Regions from separate parts of the Psychrobacillus sp. FSL H8-0484 genome, predicted to be linked through region 1. Evidence: riboswitches for the same ligand, from Rfam matches in the RefSeq annotation. Region 1 holds a riboswitch; the other holds the start of a gene.
What was found. Region 1 has a riboswitch for preQ1 ahead of MHH81_RS16875 (QueT transporter family protein). Riboswitches for the same ligand answer to the same signal wherever they lie in the genome.

Region 1 (3,708 bases):
CAATAGATTTTGTGAAAGAATAATAAAACTTTATTACTGAGTCCTTTCCTCTTAGGGAAAGGGCTCGTTTTTTGTTTAAATGTATCTAATTGGTATATAAGTAAAAAGTTCCATAACCGAAAAAAATATAGTATTTAATTACCACTCAAATGTTAAAGATAATAAAAATTTAGTCGATAATATTTTGTGTAGTAAAAAATGCATATATATAATTTCTGTAAATGTACTGGTAATAGTTGAAATCGAGGAGGATTAGCAAGTGAAAATTCGTACAAAATTATTCATTATTTCATTATGTCTACTATTAATTCCAAGTTTAATAATTGGGGTAAGCAGTTACATGTCTGCTAAAAACAATTTTGATGAATTAGGAGAAAAAACACTTAAAAATGCTGTGGAGATGGCACTGTTGTTAATAGACTCAAAGAATAAGTCTGTTGAAAACGGGGAGATGACTTTAGAGGAAGCGCAAGAGCAAGTAAAGCAATACTTACTTGGTGAATTACAAAGTGATGGAAAACGTACATTAACGTCCAAAGTAGATTTAGGTGAAAATGGATATTTCAGCATCTATGGTAAGGATGGGGAACAAATAGCTCATCCATCCTCAGAAGGGGAAAATGGATGGGAAGATAAAGATGTTGATGGGAAATATGTCTTACAAGATATTATAAAAACTGCGGAAGCAGGCGGTGGTTTTTCGTATTATAAGTGGGATTTACCAAATCAGCCTGGCACTGAAGCGACAAAAATTACTTATAATAAAATAGATCCAAACTGGGGATGGGTTGTAAGTGCAGGAACTTACATGGAATCCTTTAATAAAGGATCTAATTCTATCCTAATAACAATCGCAATAACATTAGCAGTAGGCACATTGATAGGTATAGTTGTTATTATCTTGTTTTCTAGACATATAGGTAATCCAATTCAACAAATCGCACAAAATCTGAAAAAGATTGCAAATCAAGACTTATCTATTCAGAACATCAAGATTAAAAATAAAGATGAGTTGGGTGATCTTGCTAATGGGCTAAATACAATGACTACCAATTTAAAAGAGGTTCTAAATTTGGTCTCAAGTTCGGCTGAGCAAGTAGCTGCAACTTCTGAACAGTTAACTGCGAGTAGTGAGGAAACTAGTAAAGCTTCAGAAGAAATTACGGATTCAATTCAACAAATTTCATCTGGTCAAGAAAGTCAATTGTATGGAGTGCAGGAAGCAAAAAATTCTGTTTCCCAAATTTCTGCAAGCATTACGGAAATTACTGTGAATATTAAAGAATTAAATGAACTTTCTGTTGCAACATCGAAAGTTTCTCTTGCGGGAAATGAAGTAATTGCACAAACTGTGGAACAAATGAACCAAATCAATAGCCAAAGTACTCTAACTACAGAAGCGATGCTAATATTAGAACGTAAATCGAACGAGATTGGTGAAATCATTAATGTAATTACAGGGATAGCAGAGCAAACAAACCTACTTGCTTTAAACGCGGCAATTGAAGCAGCACGCGCAGGCGAGCACGGAAAAGGATTTGCAGTAGTAGCAGATGAGGTACGAAAATTAGCGGAGGAATCAGGTAATGCTGCTAAAAACATTTCTACTTTAATTGGTGAAATTCAAATGAATACAAAAGATACTGTTCATACTGTGAATGAAGGGAAAATTGTCATCGAGACTGGTATGAATTATGTTACAAATGCTGGGAAAACATTTGAAACAATTGCAGTTGATGTAAACTTGATAAACAATAAACTATCATTTATTACATCAGAAATCCAAGAAATTAGTAGTAATACAGAAGTTCTTGTTAATGAAGTAGAAAAAACAAAAGACGTTACGGAACAGTCAACTAGCTATACACAAAATGTAGTAGCAGCGGCAGAAGAACAATATGCTTCCATGATTGAAATGACGTCTGCTTCTCGTGCATTAGCAGAAATGTCCGAAAAACTTCAAGATATTGTTTCCGATTTCAAATTAAATTAAGTATCATCCTAACAAAAAAGTACCAACTTCGGATAATTAGAAGTTGGTACTTTTTCTACGATTAGATTAATGATTTAAAGTTTAATCGTTTATTTAAAGCACTCATAAGAGGAATGCCGACTGCTAATACAACAAATTCACCTGCTGCTACTGTTAACCATGTGTAGAAGAAAGGTAAATCAAACGCTAAGTTTAATTCGAATGCAATGATAAACGTCATAAACGTAAACACTATCGTATTAAATACCATTTGTTTAACTTGCCCTTTAATGAATTTCGCTGCAAATATGGTAATTAATAACGAAATAACAGTATGTGCTACCCCAAAAATAAGGTCATAAGCAGCCATTGGGGAAAACATATTAGTTATAATCACACCGAGTAAAATCCCAAAAAAGAATTTCTTGTTGAATACCACAAGGTGATTAAACATTTCGGCTATACGAAATTGTACTGCACCAAATGCAAATGGCGCCACTAATAAGGAAACTGCAACATATAAAGCAGCAATAATCCCGCTTGTTGCAATAGTTTTGATTTTCATAATTCATTTCTCCTTAGTTTTTTTACGTGGGAGGTTCTCGAACCACGCTATATTCACAATTGATAATTCTATGACAGGGACGAGAAACTGTCAAGGGAATTAGAAATCTACTAGCAAATAACTATGTTAAAATAAGAGCGGTAACCAAAAAGGAAGGTTTTAAATGAAGTATATATTATCCTCCATCATTACAATGATGATTTTTATGACATTCGGTTGCGCGATAGAAACGCAAACAGAAAACCAAGGGTCGAAAGTGGAGACATCTTCAACTAAAGAAAATGTTGGGAAAGAAATGAGTGTCCATTTTATTGACGTTGGACAAGGAGATTCTATACTTATTCAATCTCCGGAAGGCAAAAACATGCTCATCGATGGTGGGAAGAAGGATGCTGGTAAGCAGGTCGTTTCCTATTTAAAAAGTCAAGGAGTAGACAAACTAGATTACGTTATTGCTACTCACCCGGATGCGGATCATATTGGTGGACTACTTTCTGTGTTGAACTCCATTTCTGTTAAAAACTTTGTGGATTCAGGAAGAGTACATACTTCACAGACATATGAGGAAATGTTAGAGCTTATAGGTGATAAGAAAGTTCCTTTTATAGTGCCAGTGAAAGGGGATACGATTCCTTTAGATTCTACTATGGAGATCAATGTGTTGAATGCTGGGGAGAATTCCAATGACAATAATGAAGCTTCAATCGTCTTGAAAGTGCAATATGGAAAGATCTCATTTCTTTTAACGGGAGACGCGGATATTGGAGTAGAAAATAGTATGCTAAATCAGTATTACTTGGAATCTACTTTTTTGAAAGCCGGTCATCATGGCTCAGATACCAGTACTTCGGAAGCTTTTATTCGTGCGGTTAAACCTAAAGTTACAATCTTGAGTTATGGTAAAGATAACTCCTATGGTCATCCACAGAAAGAAGTGGTAAATCGAATAAAAAATATAAAGTCCCAGGTCTATGCGACGGCAGAGGTAGGAAATATTATAGTTAAAACTAATGGCGTAGATTATACTATTTCCACGCAAAATAGTCCTGATGAACAAATAGAAGAGACAGCTGTAACCATCACACCAGTAGTGATTTCAAGTAAAAACGTACAGGAAGAAATCGTAGGTATAACAAATGCAGGAAACAAAACGGTGAATTTAAAAGACTGG
Region 2 (3,708 bases), 3.1 Mb from region 1:
ACCAAGTGCTTTCATTACACGTACTGGGAAGGTTACTTCATCCAAAGTAAACCCTTCATAATAATGAAAACGACCTTTCATCGCTGCTACAATTTTTCCGTTTAATTCGCCAATAACAAGTTCGTTTGCATGACCAATTGCTTCAGACTTTGCAAAGTGTGGAATTTCACTATAAGGAATTTTGACCGGGTTCTTAATTTCATCTGCAAGTGTTCCTAAGCCAGAGCCTAGAATCAGTCCAATCACAGGACGAGCGTCTGTTTTACTCATAATGAAATCTCTAGTTTCTAAAATATCTTGGATATTGTGCATTAATAATTCCTCCTTGGAACGTTATCATTAAAGTTTGGTACTGATAATACTCTATATATATGTAGCCTACTTCTGCTATAGAAAATAAAGTATGTTATCGATAAAAGTTTAATGGAGGGAAGAATCATTGTAAAGGAAACCACCACATAAACGTACTTGTAATAGGAATATATTTGTTATTAATTCTGTGTAGAAGACAATTTCAATAATTAATAGAATTATCCGTCAATTTATATAGTGAAATAAGATTAATAATAATGGGGTATTTTACTAGGAATAGATTTTGATGCATTTTTGATTACTCAAATTTAAAGGGGGATTTTCAGATGGAAAAGTTTGCAGAACAAATACGCGGTTTGGCTAACAGAGTTGAAACATTGAGAGCATCAATTGGAACGGAGGAAGCAACAAAAACAGCTATTGTTATGCCGTTTTTTCAAATTCTTGGGTACGATGTTTTTAATCCAAATGAATTTACACCAGAATTCACAGCAGATGTTGGGATTAAGAAAGGTGAAAAAGTGGACTATGCAATTTTATCCGAAGGAAAGCCTGTTATATTAATTGAGTGCAAAGGGATAAATCAAGTATTAACTAAACATGACTCACAACTATTTAGATATTTCGGAACTACAACTTCCAAGTTCAGTATTTTAACAAACGGGATTGAATATAAATTCTTCACGGACTTAGAGCAACCAAACAAAATGGATGCTTCTCCGTTTTTTGTGTTTAATATCACAGAACTAAGAGATACACAAATTAGCGAAATTGCTAAGTTCAGAAAAGAAAATTTCGATGTAGATAAGATTACAAGTAATGCTTCAGAACTAAAGTATTTGAATGCTCTTAAAATTTATCTTTCTGGTCAATTTAACATGCCATCAGAAGAGTTTGTCCGATTTCTTGTAAATCAAATTTACGACGGTGTAAAAACTAAAACGACTCTAGAAAAATTCACTCCAATAATAGCAAGAGGCTTAAAACAAATTGTGAATGAACAAGTAAATGACAAATTAAGTGCCGCACTAAAATCTACGAATGAAAATAAACCTGTCATTGAAGAAGAGCAGGAGGAAGTCCGTGAATTCCCAGAAATAATCACAACACATGAAGAACTAGAAAGCTTTTCAATCACAAAAGTTATATTAAACGGAGTGTTTGACTCGGAGAGAATATTCTATAGAGATAATAAGAGTTATTTCAATATCCTTATTGACGACAGTATTCGCAAGTGGATCATGCGAGTATACTTCGAAAAAAATCGGAACTTCATTATTTTAAATAATGCACCGAACGATAAAGAACGGACGGTAATAGAATTTGAAAAACCTTTAGATTTATTGAACTCTAAAGATTTGATTGTGAAGACTGCTGAACATTTTTTGTAAACCTAGCTTTTACAACTATTAACTGTGCACCGTGAAGAGTTAGAAAAAGAGTTTGTAAAACATAGTGTTGGACCAAAACGCTTGCAAGAGCTATTTTGTTGTACCATTCGTATGATAAAAAGTTTTTTAGGAGAGAGTGAGGGAGATGTTGGAGCATAATGAATAAGTAGATATCTCTACCTGACACAAGTAGAAATATCTACTTTTCTATGTTTCCAAGGTTCATTATTAATCTAAAATCTCTCCCTATGCGACAATCGTTTGTAGTAATAGTTTCAATAACTCTTCTAATGTTTCTGGTAATAGTTCTGGTAAATCTATTGGACTCTTCATTTCTATTCCTCCTTGAATCTCGTATTCTATTACCAATATAGGAAATCTATTTCGATTTTATACCTAAATTTAGAAGGAAATTTTAAAAATGTTGATAATCTCTTAAAAAAGAGATTATCGATCTAAATTACTTTAATCTAGGTCCTAAACTCCCAAACTCATATCGGCATTTCCTAGACATTTCTTCTAGTAATCTACATAAATGTCTAATTGACGTTTTCGAAAGTATTCTATATTATGAATAGGTACCCGAATGATCGGGAGAGGTTCATAGCTGATACCCTCTATAAAAAACTATGGATACATGACTATTCGCCATGTCCATATTTGGATGTGGCTTTTTTTATGTTTTTTATCCTATTTGTTTTATAGAACAGTTGCAGATGCCTCTCTTGATAAAGTGTTGGGAAACATTTTATTAGGAGGTTTTTTTTATGTCTAGCCGAAATCATGAAGAAAGTTTAAAAGATTTAACCCTGTTAGGGAATCAAGGAGTACAGTATTCTTTTAATTATGCACCAGAGGTATTGGAGTCAGTGGATAATCTTCATTCCAATCGGGATTATTTTGTGAAGTTTAATTGTCCAGAGTTTACTAGTTTATGCCCGATTACGAATCAGCCTGATTTTGCAACTATGTACATCTCGTACGTACCGGATCAAAAAATAGTAGAGAGTAAATCACTAAAATTATATTTATTCAGTTTTAGAAATCACGGGGATTTCCATGAAGACTGTGTAAATATCATCATGAACGATTTAATTAAATTACTTGATCCAAGGTATATTGAGGTCTGGGGGAAATTCACTCCACGTGGAGGACTTTCCATTGATCCATGGTGTAACTATGGGAAGCCGGGTACGAAATACGAAGAGATGGCTCATTATCGTTTGATGAATCATGATCTTTATCCAGAAAAAATAGATAATCGATAAACGAGGAATTGAATAGTCAGTCATATGAAGGAAGAGGTTTTTAGCTACCCTCTTTAAAAAACTAAGGAGAAAACAGCATTCTTTCTTAGGATGCTGTTTTTTCATGATAAGGGAGTTTTTACAGATGAAGCAGGAGAAAGCAATCATTGTATTTAGCGGAGGTCAAGACAGTACGACTTGTCTGTTCTGGGCAAAAGAACGTTTTGGAGAGATTGAGGCAGTGACTTTTGATTATGGTCAAAGGCATAGTCTTGAAATTGAATGTGCGAAGGAGATAACCAAGGAACTCGGTATCAAGCATCACATACTGGATATGTCACTCTTGAATCAGCTTGCTCCGAATGCATTGACACGAGAAGACATAGCGGTAGAAGACGGAGAAGAAGGTGGACTACCCTCGACTTTTGTGCCTGGCCGTAATTTGCTCTTTCTTTCCTTTGCCGGAGTTTTAGCAAGCCAAGTGGGAGCCAAGCATATCGTGACTGGCGTGTGTGAAACTGATTTCAGCGGATATCCCGATTGCCGAGATATTTTTGTAAAATCCTTAAACGTAACATTAAATTTATCCATGGACGATACCTTTGTGATCGATACACCGCTAATGTGGCTGAACAAGGCACAAACATGGGAGCTTGCTGATCAGCTCGGGGCGCTGGAGTTTGTTCGGGAAAAAACGTTGACCTGCTATAACGGTGTAATAGCAGATGGTTGTGGGGAATGTCCGGCATGTAAGCTGA

Region 2: another riboswitch for preQ1. It lies ahead of queF (preQ(1) synthase); the one in region 1 lies ahead of MHH81_RS16875 (QueT transporter family protein).

The regions. Positions count from the first base shown of each region.
Region 1 covers NZ_JBBOSZ010000001.1:3,426,175-3,429,882, reverse strand. The annotation lists gene MHH81_RS16885 (ring-cleaving dioxygenase) at 1-23, shown strand, start outside; gene MHH81_RS16880 (methyl-accepting chemotaxis protein) at 260-1,993, shown strand; gene MHH81_RS16875 (QueT transporter family protein) at 2,055-2,537, opposite strand; PreQ1 riboswitch class I at 2,545-2,589, opposite strand; gene MHH81_RS16870 (MBL fold metallo-hydrolase) at 2,701-3,708, shown strand, end outside.
Region 2 covers NZ_JBBOSZ010000001.1:323,839-327,546, forward strand. The annotation lists gene MHH81_RS01625 (purine-nucleoside phosphorylase) at 1-312, opposite strand, end outside; gene MHH81_RS01630 (type I restriction endonuclease) at 639-1,703, shown strand; gene MHH81_RS01635 (hypothetical protein) at 1,950-2,072, opposite strand; PreQ1 riboswitch class I at 2,294-2,340, shown strand; gene queF (preQ(1) synthase) at 2,471-2,971, shown strand; PreQ1 riboswitch class I at 2,999-3,042, shown strand; gene queC (7-cyano-7-deazaguanine synthase QueC) at 3,096-3,708, shown strand, end outside.